Regions from separate parts of the Streptomyces sp. NPDC127108 genome, predicted to be linked through region 3. Evidence: riboswitches for the same ligand, from Rfam matches in the RefSeq annotation. Region 3 holds a riboswitch; each other region holds the start of a gene.
What was found. Region 3 has a riboswitch for cobalamin ahead of ACFVHO_RS13680 (ABC transporter substrate-binding protein). Riboswitches for the same ligand answer to the same signal wherever they lie in the genome.
Positions count from the first base shown of each region.

Region 1: linked by a shared signal. The riboswitch ahead of ACFVHO_RS24480 (CoA-acylating methylmalonate-semialdehyde dehydrogenase) and the one ahead of ACFVHO_RS13680 (ABC transporter substrate-binding protein) in region 3 are both predicted to bind cobalamin.
Region 2: linked by a shared signal. The riboswitch ahead of ACFVHO_RS11935 (ABC transporter substrate-binding protein) and the one ahead of ACFVHO_RS13680 (ABC transporter substrate-binding protein) in region 3 are both predicted to bind cobalamin.

Region 1 is NZ_JBHXTE010000029.1:42,299-50,202, reverse strand. Features, by position in the region: gene ACFVHO_RS24485 (protein kinase) at 1-1,454, opposite strand, end outside; cobalamin riboswitch at 1,626-1,805, shown strand; gene ACFVHO_RS24480 (CoA-acylating methylmalonate-semialdehyde dehydrogenase) at 2,017-3,516, shown strand; gene ACFVHO_RS24475 (acyl-CoA dehydrogenase family protein) at 3,522-4,670, shown strand; gene ACFVHO_RS24470 (enoyl-CoA hydratase/isomerase family protein) at 4,667-5,767, shown strand; gene mmsB (3-hydroxyisobutyrate dehydrogenase) at 5,764-6,693, shown strand; gene ACFVHO_RS24460 (enoyl-CoA hydratase) at 6,690-7,523, shown strand; gene ACFVHO_RS24455 (ABC transporter substrate-binding protein) at 7,541-7,904, opposite strand, start outside.
Region 2 is NZ_JBHXTE010000011.1:142,345-150,248, reverse strand. Features, by position in the region: gene ACFVHO_RS11960 (hypothetical protein) at 197-556, shown strand; gene ACFVHO_RS11955 (asparaginase domain-containing protein) at 712-1,680, shown strand; gene ACFVHO_RS11950 (haloacid dehalogenase-like hydrolase) at 1,753-2,913, opposite strand; gene ACFVHO_RS11945 (helix-turn-helix domain-containing protein) at 3,089-4,000, shown strand; gene ACFVHO_RS11940 (VOC family protein) at 3,997-4,503, shown strand; cobalamin riboswitch at 4,501-4,688, shown strand; gene ACFVHO_RS11935 (ABC transporter substrate-binding protein) at 4,746-5,789, shown strand; gene ACFVHO_RS11930 (FecCD family ABC transporter permease) at 5,786-6,841, shown strand; gene ACFVHO_RS11925 (ABC transporter ATP-binding protein) at 6,838-7,758, shown strand; gene ACFVHO_RS11920 (MmcQ/YjbR family DNA-binding protein) at 7,841-7,904, shown strand, end outside.
Region 3 is NZ_JBHXTE010000013.1:158,643-166,546, reverse strand. Features, by position in the region: gene ACFVHO_RS13705 (PLP-dependent cysteine synthase family protein) at 1-48, opposite strand, end outside; gene ACFVHO_RS13700 (MoaD/ThiS family protein) at 65-352, opposite strand; gene ACFVHO_RS13695 (putative leader peptide) at 545-649, opposite strand; gene ACFVHO_RS13690 (ABC transporter ATP-binding protein) at 864-1,652, opposite strand; gene ACFVHO_RS13685 (FecCD family ABC transporter permease) at 1,649-2,647, opposite strand; gene ACFVHO_RS13680 (ABC transporter substrate-binding protein) at 2,935-3,906, opposite strand; cobalamin riboswitch at 3,950-4,093, opposite strand; gene ACFVHO_RS13675 (Mov34/MPN/PAD-1 family protein) at 4,079-4,501, opposite strand; gene ACFVHO_RS13670 (amino acid permease) at 4,610-6,115, opposite strand; gene ACFVHO_RS13665 (DUF2017 domain-containing protein) at 6,494-7,102, opposite strand; gene clpS (ATP-dependent Clp protease adapter ClpS) at 7,114-7,431, opposite strand; gene ACFVHO_RS13655 (nicotinate phosphoribosyltransferase) at 7,512-7,904, shown strand, end outside.

The DNA.
Region 1 (7,904 bases), on a different contig from region 3:
CGGCCGTTCGCGCACGTGGGCTCGCAGACGCGCTCCCACCCCTGGCCGGTGCCGCGAGCGGTGGGCTCGCCCCAGTCCGACCACTTCAGCTTCTTCAGCCCGATCCCGCCGTCGCCGCACGCCAGGACGAACATGGCGGGTCTGGACAGCGGCTTGCCCCCACAGGTGACGATCGCCGCGGGGCGCGTGCTGGGCCGGGCCTCGGCCGTCGTCGGCACCCGGGGCGAGGGCTCGGCGGCCTCCGAGGGTTCGGGGGCGGGCGGCGTGGCCGATGCCCCGGCCGATTGCCGAGGCCGCTCCGAGGCCGGGACGGTGGCCGACTCCTGGACCGTGGGGGTGGCTCGCGGCGGCCGGGAAGTGGTGTCCGTGTCGCTGTCGCCCCCGGGGTCGAAGAGGAGGGTGACGAGGACGGCCCCCACGGTCGCCGCGACGAGCGCTCCCACGGCGAGCGGCCACTTCCGGGGGGACGGGGCGGAATCGGACGGCGGGGCGGGGTGCCCCGGACCGGCCGGGGACTCCGTCGCGGGGGCCGCGGCCTCCTGTTCGGCTTCCCTGCGGGCCAGCTCCTCCCGGAGCCGGGCGATCTCGGCCTGTTGCGCGGCGATCAGCTCGTGCACTTCCAGGGGCCAGGGGCGCGCCGCCGGGGTGAGCTGCCCGAGGCCGTCGAGGAGCTGGGCCGGGGTCGGCCGGTCGTTCGGGTCCTTGGCCAGGCAGCGGGCGACGACGGGGCGGATCCTGGCCGGGAGCCCGCTGAGGTCGGGCTCCGTGTGCACCACGTTGTACAGGGTCTGCGGGACGGAGGGGCCGACGAACGGGCAGGTGCCCGTGCAGGCCATGACCAGCACCGTGCCCAGGGAGAACACATCGCCGGCCGGGCCGGGCGGCAGCCCCTCGGCCTGCTCCGGGGACATGAAGCCGGGGGAGCCGACCAGCCAGCCCGAACGGGTGAGTTCCGTGGTGCCCTCGCCGTCGGTCGCCCGCGCGACGCCGAAGTCGATGACCCGCGGGCCGTCGTCGGCGAGGAGCACGTTGGACGGTTTGAGGTCCCGGTGCACCAGGCCCGCCCGGTGGATGTCGCGCAGGGCGGAGGCCAGCCCCACGGCCATGCGCAGCACTGCCTCCTCCGGCAGGGTGCCGACGGCCGTCACCGCTTCCTGGAGGGAGGGGCCCGGCACGAACTCCGACGTCAGCCACGGTTCCGGCGCGTCGGCGTCGGCGTCGATCACCGCCGAGGTGTACGCCCCGGACACCTTGCGGGAGGCGTCCACCTCGCGGCGGAACCGGGCCCGGAAACCGTCGTCCTCGACGAGTTCCTGGTGCACCTGCTTCAGCGCCACGAGGGTGCCGTCCGGCGCGCTGCCGAGCAGTACGCGTCCCATACCGCCCCGGCCCAGCTCCGCGATGGTCCGGTACTGCCCGACTTCCTCCGGGTCCGTCGTTCCCAGTCGTTCCACTGTGTCCCCCGCATCCGAGTCCCGTGGCAGGAACGAGTCTGCGCGTGTCATGTACACGAAACAAGGGGGCGCGTCGGCGGGTCGCGCGCGGAGGTGGCGGACCGTCAGATGATGACGGAACCCTGCCGGTCGCGCAGTCGGGTGTGGACTTACTAGGACGTCCAAGTATATGTTCGTGGACAAGCCCGCGGTGCAGGGAAGCCGGTGTGAATCCGGCACGGTCCCGCCACTGTGACCGGGGAGTGCGTTCTCGCGTGAGACAACGCCACTGACGGAGAAGTCCGTTGGGAAGGCGGGAGAACGGGCGCTGATCCGGGAGTCAGGATACCGGCCGTGGGGTGTTCCGTGTTGTCCACGAGGATGGAGCAGACACGCATGGCCCCGGTGTGCACCCACGACCCTGGTGATCCGGCGATGCGAGCGACAACCCCCGCTGTCTGACGGCCCCCGGCCGTTCGCGTCCCCTTCTTCCGTCCGTCGATCCGGCATGCCCGCGCACGCCGCCGACGGCCGGTCGGACGCGCCCGTCCCCGGATCCCACCTGACGAAAGAGCAGGCCCCCATGGTCCGTGAACTGACCCACTTCATCGGCGGCAAGCACATCCCGGGAACATCGGGCGCGCTGGCCGACGTGTACGACCCGAACACCGGCGAGATACAGGCCCGCGTCCCGCTCGCGAACCGCGCGGAGACCGAGGCGGCCATCACCGACGCGGCCGAGGCGCAGCGCGAGTGGGGCGAGTGGAACCCGCAGCGCCGCGCCCGCGTCCTGCTGCGGTTCCTGCGGATCGTCGAGGGCGAACGCGAGTCGCTGGCCCGGATGTTGTCGGCCGAGCACGGCAAGACCGTCGCCGACGCGCACGGCGACCTCCAGCGCGGCCTCGAGGTCGTGGAGTTCGCCGCGGGCATCCCGCACCTGCTCAAGGGCGAGTTCACCGACAACGCCGGGACCGGCATCGACGTGCACTCGCTGCGCCGCCCCATCGGCGTCGTCGCGGGCATCACGCCGTTCAACTTCCCCGCGATGATCCCCCTGTGGAAGGCCGCGCCCGCCATCGCCTGCGGCAACTCCTTCATCCTCAAGCCGTCCGAGCGCGACCCGTCCGTGCCGTTGCGCCTCGCCGAGCTCTTCCTCGAGGCGGGCCTGCCGCCGGGCGTCCTGAACGTCGTCAACGGCGGCAAGGAATCCGTCGACACCCTCCTGGAGGACCCGCGCGTCGAGGCGCTCGGCTTCGTCGGCTCCACGCCGATCGCCGCGCACATCTACGCCACCGCCGCCGCCCACGGCAAGCGCGCCCAGTGCTTCGGCGGCGCCAAGAACCACATGATCGTGATGCCGGACGCGGACCTCGACCAGGCCGTGGACGCGCTGATCGGCGCCGGTTACGGCTCGGCGGGCGAGCGCTGCATGGCGATCTCCGTGGCCGTGCCGGTCGGCGAGGCCACCGCCGACGCCCTGGTGGCCCGCCTCAAGGACCGCATCGGCGCGCTGCGGATCGGCCGCTCCGACGACCCCGAGGCCGACTTCGGCCCCCTGGTGAGCCGCGACGCCCTCGACCGCGTCCGCTCCTACGTCGACCTCGGCGTCGAGGAGGGCGCCGAACTCGTCGTCGACGGCCGGGACTTCAAGCTGCCCGGGCACGAGGGCGGCTTCTTCGCGGGCGCCTCGCTCTTCGACCGCGTCACCCCGGACATGCGGATCTACCAGGAGGAGATCTTCGGCCCGGTCCTGTCCGTCGTCCGCGCCGCCGACTACGAGGAAGCGCTGCGGCTGCCCACCGAGCACCCCTACGGCAACGGCGTCGCGCTCTTCACCCGCGACGGCGACACCGCCCGCGACTTCACCCGCCGCGTCGACACCGGCATGGTCGGCGTCAACGTCCCCATCCCGGTACCCGTCGCGTACCACACCTTCGGCGGCTGGAAGCGCTCCGGCTTCGGCGACCTCAACCAGCACGGACCGGACTCCATCCGCTTCTACACCCGCACCAAGACCGTCACCTCGCGCTGGCCCTCCGGGGCCAAGGAGGGCGCGAGCTTCACCATCCCGACGATGGGGTGACCGCCGTGACCAGCTCACTGCTCACCGAGGACCAGCTCGCCATCGTCGAGACCACCCTCGACTTCGCCCAGGAGCACCTCGCCCCGCACGCCCTCTCCTGGGACCAGGAGAAGCACTTCCCGGTGGAGGTGCTGCGCAAGGCCGCGGACCTCGGGCTCGGCGGGATGTACGTCGCCGAGGACGCGGGCGGCTCCGGGCTCACCCGCGCCGACGGCGTCCTCGTCTTCGAGGCCCTCGCCTCCGGCTGCCCGTCCATCGCGGGCTACCTCTCCATCCACAACATGGTCGCCTGGATGATCGACCGGTACGGCGACGAGTCCCAACGCGCCCGCTGGCTCGGGTCGTTGACGTCTATGGACTGGCTCGGCAGCTACTGCCTCACCGAGCCCGGCGCGGGCTCCGACGCCGCCGCGCTCAGCACCCGCGCCGAACGCGACGGCGACACCTACGTCCTGAACGGCGTCAAGCAGTTCATCTCCGGCGCCGGTGCCTCGCACGTGTACATCGTGATGGCCCGCACGGGCGACAGCGGTCCCGGCGGCGTCTCCGCCTTCGTCGTCGAGCGCGACGACGAAGGCCTGTCCTTCGGCCCGAACGAACAGAAGATGGGCTGGAACGCCCAGCCCACCCGGCAGGTGATCCTCGACGGGGTGCGGCTGTCCGCCGACCGGCTGCTCGGCGGCGAGGGCAACGGCTTCCGCATCGCCATGAACGGCCTCAACGGCGGCCGCCTCGGCATCGCCGCCTGCTCGCTCGGCGGCGCCCGCAGCGCCCTCGACCGCAGCCTCGGCTACCTCGCCGACCGCGAGGCGTTCGGAGCCCGGCTCCTGGACGCCCAGGCGCTCCAGTTCAAGCTCGCCGACATGGCGACCGAGCTGACCGCGGCCCGCGCCCTGGTCCGCCAGGCCGCCCAGGCCCTCGACGCGGGCGACCCGCAGGCGCCCCAACTGTGCGCCATGGCCAAGCAGTTCGCCACCGACACCGGCCACTCGGTCGCCGACCGTGCCCTGCAACTGCACGGCGGCTACGGCTACCTGACCGAGTACGGCATCGAGAAGCTCGTGCGCGACCTGCGCGTCCACCGCATCCTGGAAGGAACCAACGAGATCATGCGCCTGATCGTCGCCCGCGGCCTGACGGGGGCGCTGCGATGACGCCCGCCGACGCCGCCCCGGCCCCGGCGCCCGCCGACGACTCCGTGCTGCTGCGCACCGAGGGCCGCGCCGCGTACATCGTCCTCAACCGGCCCAAGGCCCTGAACGCCCTCACCCACGCCATGGTCCGCCGCATCGACCAGGCCCTCGCCGCCTGGGAGCACGACCCGGCCGTCGAGACCGTCGTGCTCACCGGCGCGGGGGAGCGCGGCCTCTGCGCGGGCGGCGACATCCGCGCCATCTACGACGACGCCCGCACCGGCGGCAGCGCCTCCGCGGACTTCTGGCGCGACGAGTACCACCTCAACGCCCGCATCGCGCGCTACCCCAAGCCGTACGTCGCCGTGATGGACGGCATCGTCATGGGCGGCGGCGTCGGCGTCTCCGCGCACGGCGGCGTCCGCGTCGTCACCGAGCGCTCCCGCATCGCCATGCCCGAGACGGGCATCGGCTTCGTCCCCGACGTCGGCGGCACCTACCTGCTCGGCCTCGCCCCCGGTGAACTCGGCACCCACCTGGCCCTGACCGGCCAGCAACTGGGCGCCCGCGACGCGCTCCTGTGCGGGCTCGCCGACCACTTCGTCCCCTCCGACCTGCTGCCGCGCCTCGTCGCGGACCTCGCGTCCGATCCGGTGCGCGAGGTCCTCGCCCGGTACGTCGCCGAAGCGCCGCCGGGCGTCCTCGGCGACCAGCGCGCGTGGATCGACGCCTGCTACCCGGCACACGGCGTCGAGGAGATCGTCGACCGGCTGCAGAACCACGGCGCGCAGGCCGCCAAGGAGGCCGCCGAGACCCTGCACGGCAAGTCGCCGACCGCCCTGAAGGTCACGCTCTCCTCGCTGCGCCGGGCCCGGCAGCTCGGCCCGCTGGAGCGGGTCCTCGAACAGGAGTACCGCGTATCGTGCGCGGCCCTCGCCTCCGCCGACCTCGTGGAGGGCATCCGCGCCCAGGTCGTCGACAAGGACCGCGACCCCCGCTGGTCCCCGGCCACCCTCGCCGACGTCACCGACGACGACGTGGCCCGCTACTTCGCCCCGCTCGGCGCGCGCGAACTCGCCCTCGCCGCCGACCGCTCCCCGCAGGAGGTGCCCTGGTGAGCCCCGTCATCGCCTTCGTCGGCCTCGGCCACATGGGCGGCCCGATGGCCGCCAACCTGGTCAAGGCCGGATACCGGGTCGTGGGCCACGACCTGGTCCCGGACGCCGTGGACGCCGCTGTCGCCGCGGGCGTCGAGGCCGCGCCCTCGGCCGTCGCGGCGGCCGCCGACGCGGACGTCGTGCTCACCATGCTGCCCGCGGGCCGCCACGTCCTCGCCCTCTACCAGGACGAAGGACTGCTCGCGGCCGCCCGGCCCGGCACCCTCTTCGTCGACTGCTCCACCATCGACGTCGCCGACGCGCGGGCCGCCCACGAGGCGGCCGCCGCGGCCGGGCACCTCGCCGTGGACGCACCCGTCTCCGGTGGCGTCATGGGCGCCGAGGCGGGCACGCTCACCTTCATGGTCGGTGGTGACGAGGCCGCGTTCGCGCGGGCCGAGCCGCTGCTCGCCGAGATGGGCAAGAAGGCCGTGCACTGCGGCGCGGCGGGCGCCGGACAGGCCGCGAAGATCTGCAACAACATGATCCTCGGCGTCTCGATGATCGCCGTCAGCGAGGCCTTCGTCCTCGGCGAGAGCCTCGGCCTCTCCCACCAGGCGCTGTACGACGTGGCGTCCACCGCGTCCGGTCAGTGCTGGGCGCTGAGCGTCAACTGCCCGGTGCCGGGCCCGGTCCCGGGCTCGCCCGCCAACCGCGACTACCGCCCGGGCTTCGCCGCGCCCCTGATGGCCAAGGACCTCGGCCTCGCCGCGAACGCGGTGCGCGCGGGCGGCGTCGACGCCGAACTCGGCCTGCGCGCCGCCGCGTTGTACGCAGCCTTCGCCGAGGGCGGCGGCGCGGCCGAGGACTTCTCCGGGATCGTCCGCGCCATCAGAGAACGCTCCGGGCAGCAGCCCGCCGACCAGCAGAAGGACCAGCCGGCATGACCACCTCCAGCAGCACCCCCACGGATCCCACCGGTACGACGACGGATCCCGCCACCGTTTCGTACGAGACGATCCTTGTGGAGCGCAAGGGCCGGGTGGCCGTCCTCACCCTGAACCGCCCCAAGGCCCTGAACGCCCTGAACCTCCAGGTGATGCGGGAGGTCGTGGCCGCGGCCGAGGCCCTCGACCGGGACCCTGAGGTCGGCTGCATCGTCCTCACCGGCTCCGCGAAGGCGTTCGCGGCGGGCGCCGACATCAAGGAGATGAGCCCGCAGAACTACCTGGACATGTACCTCAGCGACTGGTTCACGGCCTGGGACCGGCTTGGCCAGGTGCGCACCCCGACGCTCGCCGCCGTCTCCGGCTACGCCCTCGGCGGCGGCTGCGAGCTGGCCATGCTCTGCGACATCCTGCTCGCCGCCGACACCGCCGTCTTCGGCCAGCCGGAGATCAAGCTGGGCGTCATCCCCGGCATCGGCGGCTCGCAGCGCCTGACCCGCGCCGTCGGCAAGGCGAAGGCCATGGAGCTGTGCCTGACCGGCCGCACGATGGACGCCGAGGAGGCCGAGCGCGCCGGACTGGTCTCGCGGGTGGTCCCGGCCGACGACCTGCTCGGCGAGGCGCTGGCCGTCGCCGAGACGGTGGCGGGCATGTCCCTGCCGGTCGCCATGATGGCCAAGGAGTCGGTCAACCGCTCCTTCGAGACGACCCTCACCGAAGGCGTCCGCTTCGAACGGCGCCTGTTCCACGCGGTGTTCGCGACGGCGGACCAGAAGGAGGGCATGACCGCCTTCACGGAGAAGCGCAAGCCGCAGTTCACCCACCGCTAGACCACCCGTGCCGCCGCTCAGCGCACGTAGGCGTTGAGCGGCGACACGCCGTCGAGGTCGACCTGGAGGCCGTGCAGCGCCTTGGAGTACAGGAACGTGCGCATCGGCACGTACACGGGCACGGCCGCCGCCTGCTCCATCACCCGGCGGTCCACCGTCGACCACAGCTCGCCCGCGGCGCTCAGCGATCCCGCGGAACCGGCCGCGTCGATCGCCGCGTCGACGCCGGAGTTCTTCAGGCGTGAGTAGTTCGACGAGGTGGGGTAGGTGTACTTGCCGTCGAAGTACTCCGGCAGGGTCGCGGAGCCGACGGGCAGACCGGCGCCCACGGGCAGCCGGAACAGGTCGTACTTCCCCGTGCCCGCGTTCTTGTAGTAGTCC
Region 2 (7,904 bases), on a different contig from region 3:
CGGAAGGCCAGTCGGTGTTCGAATTTCGAGAACCCCACGCGTACCTCGTGGAACAACCGTGACGGAGCGACAAGTTCCCTGCCCACCTGCGGGTTTGACGGTCTGGGTGGACTGCTGATTGTCAGTGGTGGGCAGTAAACTGGTAGCAATGTTCGAAGGGGCCGCGAGGGCTCCTGAACGCGACAGGAGGATGCCTGTGCCCGCTGCCGCACTGCCGTCGAAGCCCGGTGTCACCCGCACTCGTAACGCTGCCGCCCAGCGTCCCGCGCACAGGTCGCGCGCCCCGCGCCCGGACCACCCCACGCTCTGCGACGTGCCGTACGTCCCGGTGGAGAAGCGCCCCCTGCCCCCCGGCCGCCCCCGCGACTGGTACATCACGCACAACCGCCGCCTCAAGGCCATGCGCCTCGCCATCGCCCTGCTCGACGCGGGCGTCCTGGTGCCGAACCAGGCGAGCAACGTACGGATACGCACCATGGCGGAGACGGTCGGCATCCACCCGCCGTCGGACACCACCTGCCACATGGTGCGGGCCCTGATGCGCTACAGCCGCTGACGCGGACCGGGGCCGCGCCGCACCCGGCGCGGTCCGCTCGTTTCGGGACGGGGTGGAAGCGGGGAGAGGCTCCAGGGGGCTCACCCGCCCCACCCGCTCCACCTTGCTTCACCCGCCCCGCTCCGTCCCACCTCCCGCCCCGGAAGCGAGCCCCCGTGCCCAAGACCGTCAGCGTGTTCACCCTCGGCGGCACCATCTCCGCGCAGGGCGGGGACCACGCCCGTCTCACCGGCGCCCAGACCCTGGCCGCCGCCCCGGTCCCGCCCGGAGTGGACATCGAGCTGCACGACGTCCGCCGACTCCCCGGATCCTCACTGGCGTTGGCGGACCTGGCCGAGCTGGCCGGGAAGGTCGACGAGGCCACCGCGGCCGGGCACGGCGCGGTCGTCGTACAGGGCACCGACACCCTGGAGGAGACCGCCTTCCTGCTCGACGTGGTCTGCGCGCCCCGCGAGCCGGTCGTCGTCACGGGTGCGATGCGCCGCCCCGACCTGCCGGGCGCGGACGGCCCCGCGAACCTCGCCGCGGCGCTCGCGACCGCCGCCGACCCCGGCTGCCGCGGCCTCGGCGTGCTCACGGTCCTCGCCGACGAGATCCACGCCGCCCGGCACGTCCGCAAGACGCACACCACGTCCGTGGCCACCTTCGCCTCACCGGGCGCGGGCCCCCTCGGCCGCGTCGTGGAGGGCGTCCCGCACATCCTGCTGCGCCCCGCGACGGCCACGGTCGAGCGGCCGTTGCGGCTGCGTGCCCCCGCCCGGGTCGCGCTGCTCACGCTCTCCCTCGGCGACGGCGGCGAGCTCCTGGAGGCCGTGGACGACCGCTTCGACGGCCTGGTCGTCGCCGCGTTCGGCGCGGGCCACGCGCCGAAGTGGCTGGTCGAGCCGCTGGCCGCCGCGGCAGCCCGGATGCCCGTCGTCCTCGCCTCGCGCACTGGCGCGGGCCCGCTGCTCAGCGAGACCTACCGCGGCCCGGGTTCGGAGTCCGACCTGCTGGCCCGCGGCCTGATCTCCGCGGGCCAGCTCGACGCGCCCAAGGCCCGGCTGCTCCTGCACGCGCTGCTCGCCGACGGCGCGGACCGGGCGGCGACGGCCGCGGCGTTCGACCGGCTGCGGGCCGTATGACACGGAGGAGCCCCGGGGTCGACCGACCCCGGGGCTCCCGTTCCGCTCAGCCGGTTGTTCCGCCCGTCACCGTCAGCCGATCTGATCCGGCGTCACCGTCAGCCACCGCTTGTCCGCCGTCACCGGCTGTCCCAACTCCCGCTGCCGCGCCGCGTTCTTCCGCTTCATCCCGTCCAACTGCTTCATGTAGCTGTCCTTGCGGTTGACCCACACGCGCACGCCGCCGTTGCGCACGTCCGCCGAGTGGAACAGCATCGGGCCGTCGCTCACGGGGGTGTCCCCGGCGACGAGGGCCGGCTTCTTCCACTCGTCGATGTACGTGGAGATGGCGGCGGGCTTGCCCTGGTACCAGGTCAGCGGTGCCCACAGGTTCGGCGTCAGCTCGTACTTCGCGAGCCGCGCCCGGTCCTTTGGGCCGAACCTGCCCTCGGCGATCTCCTTGCGGGAACTGGTCACCCGGCCCGTCTTCGGGTCCTTGAGCTGCAGGCCCACGCCGATGACGTTCTGCGGCTTCACGCCGTACCCGTACTTCGGGTCGGCGAGCACCATCCGCACCAGGTCCTCGCTGGCCGCGCTCACCACGTACACCTCGATGCCGTGCGCGCGCAGCGACTTGTACAGCTCCCGCATGCCGGGCGAGAACTCCGGCCGTTCCACCTCGGTCCTCGTGACCTTGCCGTGCTCGTCGAAGTACGTCGCCGGGATCGGCTTGTCGTACGCGAGGAGGTCGTCCACGTACCCCTTGAGCTTCTTCAGGGTGAAGCCGGAGAAGATCTGCGCCGCCCACGGGTAGCAGACCTGGTCGTCGACCTCGCAGAGCCGGTTGTAGTAGCTGTACAGGCTCTCCTTGTGCGTGGCCGTGTCCTTGAACGGGATGACCTTCAGGGACGGGTCCATCGACTCGCGGCTCAGGACGCCCTTCATCTCCAGGAACGGGAGGAGCGACTCCTCCAGGTCGTGGCGGTACGTCGTGTTGTCCGCGTCGAAGACCGCGTACGCGCCGCGCCCCTCGTTCTTCGCGATCACCTTGCCGAGCTTCGCCGCCACCGGCTTCGGCCAGTGCTTGAGCTCGGCCGTGGCGGCGCGGGCGGCGGCGTTCTTCGCGGGCCCGGACCGCTTGCTCGCCGCCTCCGCGTCGGCCGACGGCCACAGCGCGCCGCCCGCGAACACCGCCGCCGCGAGCGCTCCCGCCGCCCCGGCGACGGCCAGCCTGCCCTTTGCTCGAATTGCCATGGTTCCCGTTCCCTGGAAGCGCTGAGCCGACCCGTCCGGAGCGGCGCGTCATGGTACGAGGACGCCGTACCGGATTCCCATGATCGAGGTCACCGTGCGTGCCGGGCATGGGACGCGCGGACGCGGGTAGCCGCACCGGACGACAGGCCCGGCCGCGCCCGCGCACAATGGGCTCATGGGTTCCACGGCCACGGACACCACCGCCCCGGACGGCGCCGCCGCGTCCCGCGAGTTCGTCCGCGCCGCGCCCCCGCCCGGCGGCCTGGTCGTGTCCGCCGTGGGCTACCGCACCCAGGGCCAGCGCCCCGCCCTGCACCGCGGCCTGCCGTCCCCGTACCTCACGCTGATCTTCTCCCTCGACGGCCCCGTCACCACCGGCCGCACCCCCGGCCAGGCGACCGGGCCCGACGCCGTCCGCACGGACATCGTCGTCGGCGGCCTGCACCAGAGTCCCGCGTACGTCGTCCAGCCCGAGCACGAGGCCGGCATCCAGCTCGCCGTGCACCCGCTCGCGGCCCGCGCGCTCCTCGGCCTGCCCGCCTCCGAGCTCGCCGGGCAGCTCGTCACCGACGGCACCGACGTCCTCGGCCGGGTCGCCGCCGACGTACGGGAACGCCTCTGCGAGCAGGACGACTGGGGCGACCGGTTCGCCTTCCTCAACGCCTACTTGGCGCGCCGCGCGGCCGACGCCGAGCGTGCCGGGGGCGTCCGGCCCGAGGTCGGCGAGGCCTGGGCCTGGCTCGCCCGGCACCGCGGCGCCGGTACCCTGCGCGGCCTGTCCGCGCACGTCGCCCTCAGCGAACGCCGGTTGTCCGCGCTGTTCCGTGCCGAGACCGGCGTCACCCCCAAGCAGGCCGCCCGCCTCATCCGCTTCCAGCACGCGAAGGCCGCCGTCGTCCGCGCGGTCGCCGCGGGCACGCGCCCCGACCTCGCCCGGATCGCCGCCGACCGCGGGTACTACGACCACTCCCACCTCGTACGGGACTTCCAGCAGTACACGGGCCTGAGCCCCACCGCCTGGCTGGCCGAGGAGTGCCGGAATATCCAAGCCGGAGGGCACGCGGGCGGCGAAGACTGGGACGCATGAACACCAATGAATCCCCGCAGAACGTGCAGATCACGCAAATCGGCCAGGGCGACCAGGCCGACCCGGCCGACCCGACCGCGGCGAACCGTCGCGCGCCCGACGTCTGGGCGACCTTCCAGGCCGACGACGCCCCCGCCCTGATCGACTTCCTCGTCGGCACCGTCGGCTTCCTGCGCACCGCCGTGTACGAGGACGGCGACCGCGTCGCCCACGCCCAGCTCGACTGGCCCGAGGGCGGCGGCGTCATGCTCGGCAGCTACGACCCGAAGGCCGCCGAGTGGTGCCTGCGGCCGGGCACGTTCGGCGCGTACGTCGTCACCGACCACGTCGACGACCTCTACCGCCGTCTCACCGCCGCCGGTGCGAAGGTGATCCGCGAGATCGAGGACCAGCCGTACGGCAGCCGCGAGTTCGCGATCGCCGACCCCGAGGGCAACAAGTGGTCCTTCGGCACCTACCGCGGTGAGCCCGCCCCGACCAGGGGCGATGCCACACCGGAGTGATAGCTTGCGGACGCCAGTCGTACCCACACCTGGGTCGGGGAATCCGGTGGGAATCCGGAGCTGACGCGCAGCGGTGAGGGGGACGGGCGGGGCCAGCGGCCACTGGGAGTCCACGGACCCCCGGGAAGGCGGCCCCGCCCGGACGAACCCGAGTCCGAAGACCTGCTGGCACCGCCGTCCGCACGGGCGGCGGAGTTCGCAGACCAGGCTCCGCGCATGAGCCCTGAGACTCGGGAAGACGTGTGCCTTCGACCACGCGACGCGTTCGCCGTATACCCCTCACCGCCCTCCTGTCCGCGGGCCTCGTCCTGCTGACCGCGTGCGGCGGCTCGCCCGCGAAGACGTCGGACAAGGCGCGGGCGGGCTACCCCGTCACGCTCACCGCCTGCGGCGAGCGGACGAAGGTGCAGGCCCCGCCGAAGCGGGCCGTCTCCCTCGACCAGGGCTCCACCGAGATCCTCCTCTCCCTCGGCCTCGCCGACCGCATGGTGGGCACCGGCACCTGGACGGACCCCGTCCTGAAGGGCCTGGCGAAGGAGAACGCCAAGGTCCCGCGGCTCGCGGACCGCTACCCGTCGCTGGAGAAGGTCCTCGACAAGGAACCGGACTTCGTCAGCGCGTCGTTCCTCTACACGGTCGGCAAGGGCGGCGTCGCCGACCGCGCCAAGTTCACCGCACTCGGCGTGCCCGTCTACGTCTCGCCGACCGACTGCGCGGGCAAGGACAACGCCGGTGACGACGACGGCACCCGCACCAAGACCCTCACCATGGACACCGTGTACGGCGAGATCCGCGACCTCGCGCGCGTCTTCGACGTGGAGAAGCGCGGCGAGAAGCTGATCGCGGACCTCAAGTCCCGCGCCGCGCGCGCCAAGAAGTCCGTCGACGCCTCCGACACCACCCTCATGTACTGGTTCGCCAACTCCGAGTCCCCGTACATCGCGGGCTGCTGCGGGGCCCCCGGCGTCATCACCCGCGAACTCGGCGTGAAGAACGCCTTCGCCGACACCCGCGAGGAGTGGCCCCAGATCAACTGGGAGACCATCGCCGACCGCGACCCCGACGTGCTCGTCATCGGCGACCTCACCCGCAGGTCCCAGTCCGCCGAGAGCGCCCGCCAGAAGATCAAGTTCCTGGAGTCCAACCCGGCCACGAAGAACCTCACGGCCGTGAAGAAGAAGCGCTACGTCCTGCTCAGCGGCCAGGCCCTGAACCCGAGCATCCGCACCGTCGACGGCATCGAACAAGTCGCGGCGGCGCTGCGCGAGTTCGGCCTGACGAAGTGAGCGCCGCCGCGGGCGGCGCCGGCCCGCACCGTCTGCGCTCGGCGGTGCGCGGCGGACTCCTCACCCTGGCCGGGCTCGCGGTCCTGTTCCTCTCCGTCGCCGTGGCCGTCACCATCGGCCCCGCCGACATCTCCGTGCCCGACGTGTGGTCGGCCGTGGCGGCCCACCTCGGCTGGGGCGAGGCCGAGCTGACGCCGATCCGCGACGGCATCGTGTGGAACCTGCGAATGCCGCGCACGCTCCTCGCCGCGGTGTGCGGCGCGGGCCTCGCCGTGTGCGGGGCGGTGCTCCAGTCACTCCTTCGCAACCCGCTCGCCGACCCGTTCGTGCTCGGCGTCTCCTCCGGCGCGTCCACGGGCGCCGTGGCCGTCGTGGTCCTCGGTGTCGGCGGGGGAGCGCTGTCGGTCCCGGCGGGCGCCTTCGTCGGCGCCGTCCTGTCCTTCGCCCTGGTCATGCTGCTCAGCCACACCCTCGGCGACACCACGGACCGGGTGGTCCTGTCCGGTGTCGCCGCGATGCAGCTCTTCTCCGCGCTCACCTCCTTCGTCGTCCTCACGGCCGCCGACGCCGAGACCACGCGCGGCGTGCTGTTCTGGCTGCTCGGCTCGCTGAGCGGCGCGGCCTGGACGGACGTCTGGACGTGCGGCGCGGTACTCGCCGTCGCGCTCGTCGTGTGCCTGCTGCACGCCCGCACGCTGGACGCGTTCGCCTTCGGCCAGGACGCCGCGGCCACCCTCGGCGTCCACGTGGGCCGGGTGCGCGTGCTGCTGCTCTGCACCACGGCGCTCCTGACGGCGGCCCTGGTCAGCAGCGCCGGGGCGATCGGGTTCGTGGGCCTGGCGCTGCCGCACGCGGCCCGGGCGGTGGTGGGCGCGGGCCATCCGCGGCTGCTCCCGGTGACGGCGCTCGCGGGCGCGGTGTTCCTGATCTGGGTGGACACCCTCGCCCGCACGGTCCTCGACCCGCAGGAGGTCCCGGTGGGGGTGGTCACGTCGCTGATCGGCGTACCGGCGTTCGTGGCGGTGCTCTACCGGACGAGGAAGAGCCGATGACGTACGGGAAGGCGCGGGAGCCGATGACGTACGAGAAGGCGCAGGAGCCGACGGCGTACGAGAAGGCGCAGGAGCCGACGGCGTACGAGCAGACGGAAGAGCCGTCGGCGTACGAGAAGCCCGCGCCCCCCGGCCTCGCGGCGGCCCGGGTCTCCCACGAGGCCGGTGGCCGCCTCATCGTCGACGGCATCACCCTCGCCCCCCGCCCCGGCACCACGCTCGGCCTCATCGGCCCGAACGGCTCCGGCAAGTCCACGCTCCTGCGCCTCCTCGCGGGCGTCCTCGCGCCCGCCGCGGGCGTGGTCACGCTGGACGGCACGCCGCTGCCCCGGCTCGGCCGCAGGGAGACGGCGCGCAGGCTCGCGGTGGTCGACCAGCACGCGAGCACCCAGGTGGAGCTGACCGTACGGGAGGTGGTGGCCCTCGGCCGCATCCCGCACCGCAGGCCCTGGTCAGGGAGCACGCCCGCCGACGAGGCCGCCGTCCGGGACGCCCTCGACCGCACCTCCCTCACCGACCGGGCCGACCAGTCCTGGCACACCCTCTCCGGCGGCGAACGCCAACGCGCCCACATCGCGCGCGCCCTGGCCCAGGCCCCCCGCGAGCTCCTCCTCGACGAACCCACCAACCACCTGGACATCCAGCACCAGTTGGACCTCCTGAACCTGATCGCCTCGCTGCCCGTGACGACGGTGATCGCGCTGCACGACCTCAACCTGGCCGCCATGTTCTGCGACGAGATCCTGGTCCTGAAGGAGGGCAGGGCGTACGCGCACGGCACACCCGCGGAGGTCGTCACCGAGGGGCTGATCGCGGAGGTGTACGGGGTGCGGGCGCGGGTGACGCCACCGGCGGACCCGCTGGACCACGTGTCGGTCCGCTTCCTGCGCACGCCCCCGCGGCAACAGGATCCTTAAACTCGCCCGAGAAGCCGCGGCAGGCTCACCGGAAGGCCCGCTGCGAGCTCACCGGAAACCCGCCAGCCAGGGGGAGACACCCATGACGCGCCAGAGGATCCCGGCCGACGACGAGGTCCCCCTCGACGTCCTCACCCACCTGCGCA
Region 3 (7,904 bases):
GACCAGCGGCGTGTTGCCGACGGCCGCGAGCGGGGAGTCGTAACGCATCGGGGAGCCGGGTCCCTCAGGCCATGCCGCCGGCGACGGCCGGCAGGATCGTGACGCTGTCGCCGTCGGTGAGCTTGGTGGAGACGCCGTCGAGGAAGCGGACGTCCTCGTCGTTGAGGTAGACGTTCACGAAGCGGCGCAGGCTGTTGCCCTTGTCCTTGTCGATCAGCCGGTCCTGGATGCCCGCGTGCCGCGACTCGAGGTCGGCGAAGAGCGCGGCGATGGTGTCACCGCTGCCCTGGACGGCCTTCTCGCCGTCGGTGTAGGTGCGGAGGATGGTCGGGATGCGGACCTCGATGGCCATGCGGGGCTCCTGTCGGGAGTGGATCGGGAGTGGATCGGAAGTGGAGCGGGGGCTGGTGCGGGGGCGCTGCGTGGGTGGTGCCGTGCTGGTGCGGAGCGGGGCGCGCCGCGCGAGGGCGGGCGGCGGGGTGCGGGGGCCGCGGGTACGGCGCCGTGGCTCACCGCCGCGGTGCGGCGGGCGGGGCGGCGCCCGTCAGGGCCGACAGATGGCGCTGGCGAGACGGCACAGGTCGACGTGCAGCCGGCCGACGAGCAGGGCGCCCGGCGTCGTATGGATGCTCACGTCGTTCGAAACCATGCGGTCATCGTAACGATTCCCGGTCCGGGACCCGGAATGTGATCTCGGATGCCGGACGGATCGCGTTCGGTGGCCGGACGGGGCGGGGTGTTCCGGCCGTCGGGCACAGGGCGTTCCGGCTGTCGGGGGCAAGGCGTTCCGGCCGTAGGTGGCAAGGCGTTCCGGCCGTAGGGGGCAAGGCGTTCCGGCCGTAGGGAGGCAGGGTGCCGCGGGCTCAGGCCCGGGGCTCCCCCACCACCCCGGGCAGGTACGTCACCGTCGGCGCCCCCGTCGCCGGATGCACCGCCACCTCCGCCGCGACCCCGTACACCTCCGCCAGGAGCTCGCCGGTGAGGACGTCCCCGGGCGGCCCGGAGGCGACGACCCGGCCCGCGTCGAGGACGTACAGGCGGTCGCAGTAGTACGCGGCGAGGGTCAGGTCGTGCAGGGCGAGCAGGTTGGCCGTGCCGAGGCCGCGGACCAGGCCGAGGATCTCCAGCTGGTAGCGGATGTCCAGGTGGTTCGTCGGTTCGTCTAGGACGAGGACGGCCGGTTCCTGCACCAACGCCCGTGCGGTCAGGACGCGTTGGCGCTCGCCGCCGGACAGCCGCGCGAAACCGCGCCCGGCCAGGGCCGCGGCGCCGACCCGCTCCAGGGCGTCGCGGACCAGTTCCTCGTCGGCGGCCGTGTCGCCCTCCCAGAAGCGTTTGTGCGGGGAGCGGCCCATGGCGACGATCTGGCGGACGGTGAGTTCGAAGCCCGTCTGGCCGTCCTGCGGGACCGTGGCGATGCGGCGGGCGCGGGCCTTGACGCCGGCGTCCGCCAGGTCGTCGCCGTCGAGCAGGACCCGGCCGCCGGTGGGCGTGAGCGCCCCGTACACACAGCGCAGGAGCGTCGTCTTGCCGCTGCCGTTGGGGCCGACCAGGCCCACCGTCTCACCTGCGGAGACGGAGAGTGAGACGGCGTCGACGAGGCGGCGGCCGGACGGGGTGTCGTAGGTGAGGTTCTCGGTACGGAGCTTCATGCCTCCGCCCCCTCCCGCGTCCGGCCGCGCCGCAGCAGCCACAGGAAGAACGGGCCGCCGGTGAGCGCCGTGAGCACCCCCACGGGGATGTCCTGCGGCGCCGCGACCGTGCGGGCCGCGAGGTCCGCCACCACCAGGAACACCGCCCCCATCAGTGCCGCCACCGGAAGCAGCGCCCGGTGCGCGGCGCCCACCAGCATCCGGGCCGCGTGCGGCACCATCAGGCCGACGAAGCCGATGGCCCCGCTGTGCGCGACGAGGGCGCCGGTCACGAGCGAGGCGAGGACGAACACGGCCGCGCGGAACCGGCCCGTGTCCAGGCCGAGGACGGTGGCGCCCTCCTCCCCGACCAGGAGCAGGTCGAGCGGGCGGGCGAGGGCGATCAGCAGGGCCGTGCCGACCGCCAGGACCGTCAACGGCAAGGCGAGCATGTCCCAGCGGGCGCTGCCGAGGCCGCCCAGGGTCCAGTACAGGACTTCCTTGAGGTGGTCGGCGCGGGCCGAGACGACCAGGATCAGGCTGGTCAGGGCCGCCAGGACGTATGAGACGGCCACGCCCGCGAGGATCAGGCGGCTCGTCGTGAAGCCGCCGCCCGGCTCCCTGGCCAGGGCGTACACCACCAGCAGCGCAAGGAACGCGCCCACGAAGGACGCCGCCGGGATCGTCACCGTCGTCGCCATGCCCGCGCCCAGGCCGAGCACGATCACCGCGACCGCGGCCGCGGAGGCGCCCGAGGAGACGCCGAGCAGGAACGGGTCCGCGAGGGGGTTGCGGACCAGGGCCTGGAGGGTGGTGCCGACCACCGCGAGGCCCGCGCCCACGGCCGCGCCGAGGATGACCCGTGGGAGGCGGACGTCCAGGACGATCGTGCGGTACGGGGAGGGGTCGGCGTTGCCCGTCAGGATCTGGACCACGTCGGCCGTGGGGATTCTGACCGAGCCCCACGCCAGTGCGGCGAGGCTCGCGGCCGCGAGGGCGAGGACGAGGGCGGTGATGACCAGGCTGTAGGGGAGGGTGCGGGTGGGGTGCCCTGCCGGGGGCTCCCCTGTCCCGCCCCTTCCCGAAACCGGGGGCGCTGCCCCCGGGCCCCCGGGGGTGGGGGGTCCCTTCGGGTCGGACGGGCCGCCCCCGATCGGCGCTCCGCGCCTCGTCCTCAAACGCCGGACGGGCTCAAATATGCCGCCCCCAGGCCTCGCCCCCGAGCGCCGGACAGGCCGAAATTTGCCGCCCCCAGGCCTCGCGCCCGAGCGCCAGACGGGCTGAAAGTTGCCGCTCCCAGGCCTCACCGCATCTGCTCCGCCAGCTTCTTCACCGCCCCCGGTGCCCGCACCCCCAGCACCACGTCCGACAGCGGCAGCACCGCGAACCTCTTGTTCTTGATGGCGGGGACGTCCTTGAGGGCCGGGTCGTCCAGGAGGCGCTTCTTCTTCTGGGCGACGGTGGAGGCGCCGTAGTCGTAGATGACGATGACCTCGGGGCGGCGGTCGACGACCGTCTCCCAGGAGGCGTCGCCGAAGGACTTGTCCAGGTCGGACATCACGTTGCGGCCGCCCGCGCGCTCGATGATGTCGTTGCCGATGCCCCGGCCGCCCGCGGTGAACGCCGTCTTGTCGCCGCTGTCGTAGACGAAGACGGAGGGCTTCTTGCCGCCCTTGGCGGACTGCTTCGCGGTGGCGGCCAGTTCGGCCTTCGCGTCGCGCACCCACTTCGCCGCCCGGTCCCCGACCCCGAACGTCGCGCCCGCCTCGCGCACCTCGCGGTACACGTCGTCCATGGTGACGGGCTTCTTGGCGCAGCCCTCGATGTTGAGGCGGGTCTTGATGCCGGACTTGGCGAGGGCGTCGCGGGAGCGGCCGTCGCCCGCCGCGAAGGCGCTCGCGTAACCGCCGTACACGAAGTCGGGGTTGGCGGCGAGCAGCTTCTCGTACGAGGGGTACTCCTTGGCGATGACCGGGCGGGAGTCGTACGCCTTCTCGTACTCGGGGAGCACCTTGTCGTCGAGGTAGGCGGTCCCCGCTATGCGGTCCTCCAGGCCCAGTTCGAGGAGGATCTCCGTCACGTGCTGGTTCATGGTGACCGCACGCTTCGGGGGTGCGTCGTATGTCGTCTTCGTCCCGCAGTTGGTGACGGTGTACGGGAATCCGGCGGCCTTGGCGTCGGAGTTTCCGGAGTCGTCGTCGGACGACGAGGACGACGAGCACGCGGTGAGCGGCAGCAGGATCGCCGCCGCGGCGAGCAGGGCGCGGGTACGCATGGGGTGCGGGCCTCCTCCAGGGGATTTCCGCGTCCCCTGAGTGCATGTGGAGGAGGCGGCAGGTCAGTTCCTGACTCCCGGGCGCGGGCGCGGCCGGTCACAGTGGCGGGACCGCGCCGGATTTCCACCGGCTTCCTGGGTCCTGCCGCCTCTAGGGTCGTAAAGCTCCCGCTCAGTATGCCTGGACGACCCTGACCTCCTCCTCGGTGACCTCGCCCTCGACGATCCGGAACGAGCGGAACTGGAAGGGTCCGGCGTCGTCGGTGTCGGCGGTGGAGACGAGGACGTAGTGGGCGCCCGGCTCGTTGGCGTAGCTGATGTCGGTGCGGGAGGGGTAGGCCTCCGTGGCCGTGTGCGAGTGGTAGATGACCACGGGCTCCTCGTCGCGGTCGTCCAGGTCGCGGTAGAGCCTCAGCAGGTCGGCGGAGTCGAACTCGTAGAACGTGGGCGAGCGGGCCGCGTTCAGCATCGGGACGAAGCGCTCGGGACGGTCGGTGCCCGCAGGCCCCGCGACGACGCCGCACGCCTCGTCGGGGTGGTCCTTGCGCGCGTGCGCGACGATCTGGTCGTGGAGGGCCTGGGTGATGGTCAGCATGTCGGCCAGGATAAGCAGCGGGGCGGCCCCGTACCGAAGTGTGGTACGGGGCCGCCCGCATGCTGGACGTGAGGCGTCCGGGGTCAGTCCTTGGCGACCCCGGACGGGTCAGTCCTTGGTGACCGGTGCGGCGTCCTCGGCGGCCGGGCCGCCGTGCACGCGCTTCTTGAAGGCCGCGGCCTCCGGGTCGCGGCTCTTCAGGACCAGGTAGGACACGCACAGGATCGCGGCCCAGATCGGCGCGCAGTACAGCGAGATCCGCGCGTCCTTGTCGATGCCCATCATCACGATGACCATGCCGATGAAGGCGAGGGCGAACCAGCTGGTGTACGGGGCGCCGGGGGCGCGGAAGGTGGACTGCGGCACGATGCCGCGGTCGGCCTTGCGGCGGTAGTTGATCTGCGAGACCAGGATCATGATCCAGGCCCACATGCCGGAGATGGTGGCGAAGGAGACGACGTAGTTGAACGCCTCGCCCGGCCACTGGTAGTTGATCCACACGCCGACGAGCATCAGCGCGGCGGAGAAGGTGGTGCCGACCAGCGGCAGGCCGTTCTTGGTGAGCTTGGTGAAGAACTTCGGGCCCTGGCCGTTGAGCGCGAGGTCGCGCAGCATACGGCCGGTGGAGTACATGCCCGAGTTGCAGGAGGAGAGCGCGGCGGTGAGGACCACGAAGTTCACGATCGCGGCGCCGACGCCGAGGCCCATCTTCTCGAAGGCGGCGACGAACGGGGAGACGCCCGGCTGGAACGACGTCCACGGCACGACCGAGAGGATCATGATCAGGGCGCCGACGTAGAAGACGGCGATGCGCCACGGCACGGTGTTGATCGCCTTGGGCAGGGTCTTCTTCGGGTCCTTGGACTCGCCCGCGGTGACGCCGACCAGCTCGACGGCGAGGAAGGCGAACATCACGATCTGCAGCGTCATCAGCGTGTTGCCGATGCCGTTGGGGAAGAAGCCGCCGTTGTCCCACAGGTGCGAGACGGACGCGGTGTCACCGGCGTCGGAGAAGCCGATGGTGAGGATGCCGGCACAGATCAGGATCATGCCGATGATCGCGGTGACCTTGACCATCGAGAACCAGAACTCCAGCTCGCCGAAGAGCTTCACGGAGATCAGGTTGGCGCCGTACAGGATGACCGTGAAGATCAGCGCGTACGCCCATTGTGGAATGGAGTCATGTGTCCAGTACTGCATGTACTGGGCGGCCGCGGTGACTTCGGTGATGCCGGTGACGACCCAGAAGAGCCAGTACGTCCAGCCGGTCACGAACCCGAAGAACGGGCCGACGAACTCACGGGCGTACTCCGAGAACGAGCCCGACACGGGCCGGTACATCAGGAGCTCGCCGAGCGCGCGCATGATGAAGAAGATCACGAGGCCCGCGATGGCGTACGCGAGGATGAGGCTGGGACCGGCCTTGTGAATGGCCTTGCCCGCGCCGAGGAACAGGCCGGTGCCGATGGCACCGCCGATCGCGATCATCTGGATCTGCCGGGCGCCTAGCCCGCGCTGATAACCCTCGCTGTCGCCGGACGCGCCCTCCGTGGCCGCCGCGGAACCATTGCCGCCGTGCCCGTCGTGGTGTTCTTCGACCTGCACTGAGGTCATGGTGACGCCTTTCTCCATGCTGATCCGCGCCGCGAACTGCGGTTTCGCCGCGGACCAGGTCCTGATCCCCCCGGATGGTGATGGAGTGCCGCCGACGGTCTGCCGGCCTCTAGCGCCCCCGGTGACATGGGTGGCGTCACCGAGCGGTCGTGAAGATTTATCACGACCGTCACAGTGATCGAATGAGCCATATGTGGCATACGGCACAGGAAGAAGCGGACAAAGAAACCTCGACGCCCCAAAGAGGGCGCCGAGGTGACAGGATCGTTATCCGGATTTGAGCGTCCGTTGAGCGAACGTCTGTGATCTTCAAACCGACGTCACGCGAACGTCGGAAAACCGTCACGACATCGGCGGCGGGCCGTCACGGCACCGGCGTCACGGCATCAAGGTCTCGACGAGCGTCTCCTGGAGCCCGCCCAGCCACAGATAGGCCATCACCATCGGCTTGCGCGGGTCGGAGTCCGGCAGCCGGTAGAGGATGTCGGTGTCCTCCTCGTCGGTCACGTCGAGCCGGGCGCCGATCGCGAGCCGCAGGTCGTTGAGCGCGCCGAGCCAGCTGCGCGACTCCTCCGCGGACAGCTTCAGGACGGCACCGCCCTCGCCCGCGACGGTGAGCGCGTCCAGGGAGCGGATCACGGCGAGCGCGTCGTCCCGCTTGCGGGCCCGCAGGTCGTTCTCGGTGAAGCGGCGGAACTCGGCGGAGTACGCCCGCAGTTCGTCGGCCTTCTCCAGGGATCCCGGCTCGCTGCCGGGACCGCCGTACGCGTCCGGGAGCAGCCGCTTGAGCACCGGGTCGGTGGGCGGCTCGCTCGGGCCCTCGGCGAACAGCTCCGCGAACGGGTCGCCGTCGTCGCCCGCGGGCTCGTCCCCCGGGCCGATCAGCTCGAGGAGCTGCACGGCCAGCGAGCGGATGATCGAGATCTCGACCTCGTCGAGCGCGACGGCCGCGCCGCCGCCCGGGATCGGTTCGAAGTGTCCTGGCATCAGTCGCGTCGCTACTTCCGGTCCTGCTGGAGCGTTGCCCACAGCCCGTATCCGTGCATCGCCTGCACGTCGCGTTCCATCTCCTCGCGGGAACCGCTGGAGACGACGGCCCGGCCCTTGTGGTGCACGTCCATCATCAGCTTGGTGGCCTTGTCCTTCGAGTACCCGAAGTACGTCTGGAAGACATAGGTCACATAGCTCATCAGATTGACCGGGTCGTTGTGCACGAGCGTGATCCACGGAACGTCCGGCTCGGGGACCGCGAAGGTCTCCTCTTCCGCGTCCGGGCGTGTGATCTCTACGGGAGCAGCGCTACTCACTTGCCCCATGCTGCCACCCGGGAGGGCCGGGCGCACAAACGGACCCCCGAAATCGTCAGAGTGACGAGATGCGGGGTAGCATCCTTGTCATGAACTCTGGGGAGCATGACCTGGGGCTGCCGGTGGATGTCCCCTCCACCGCGCTCTTCACGGATCACTACGAGTTGACGATGCTGCAGGGCGCGCTGAAGTCGGGCACCGCCGACCGGCGCTCGGTCTTCGAGGTGTTCACCCGCAGACTGCCCGAGGGCCGCCGCTACGGCGTCGTGGCCGGAACCGGGCGGGTCCTGGACGCCGTCGAGAACTTCCGCTTCGACGCCGGTGTCCTCGCCTTCCTGCGCGAGCGCGGCGTCGTGGACTCACCGACGCTCGACTGGCTGGCCTCGTACCGCTTCAGCGGGGACATCTGGGGCTATCCGGAGGGCGAGACGTACTTCCCCGGCTCGCCGATCCTGCGGGTCGAGGGCTCCTTCGCGGAGTGC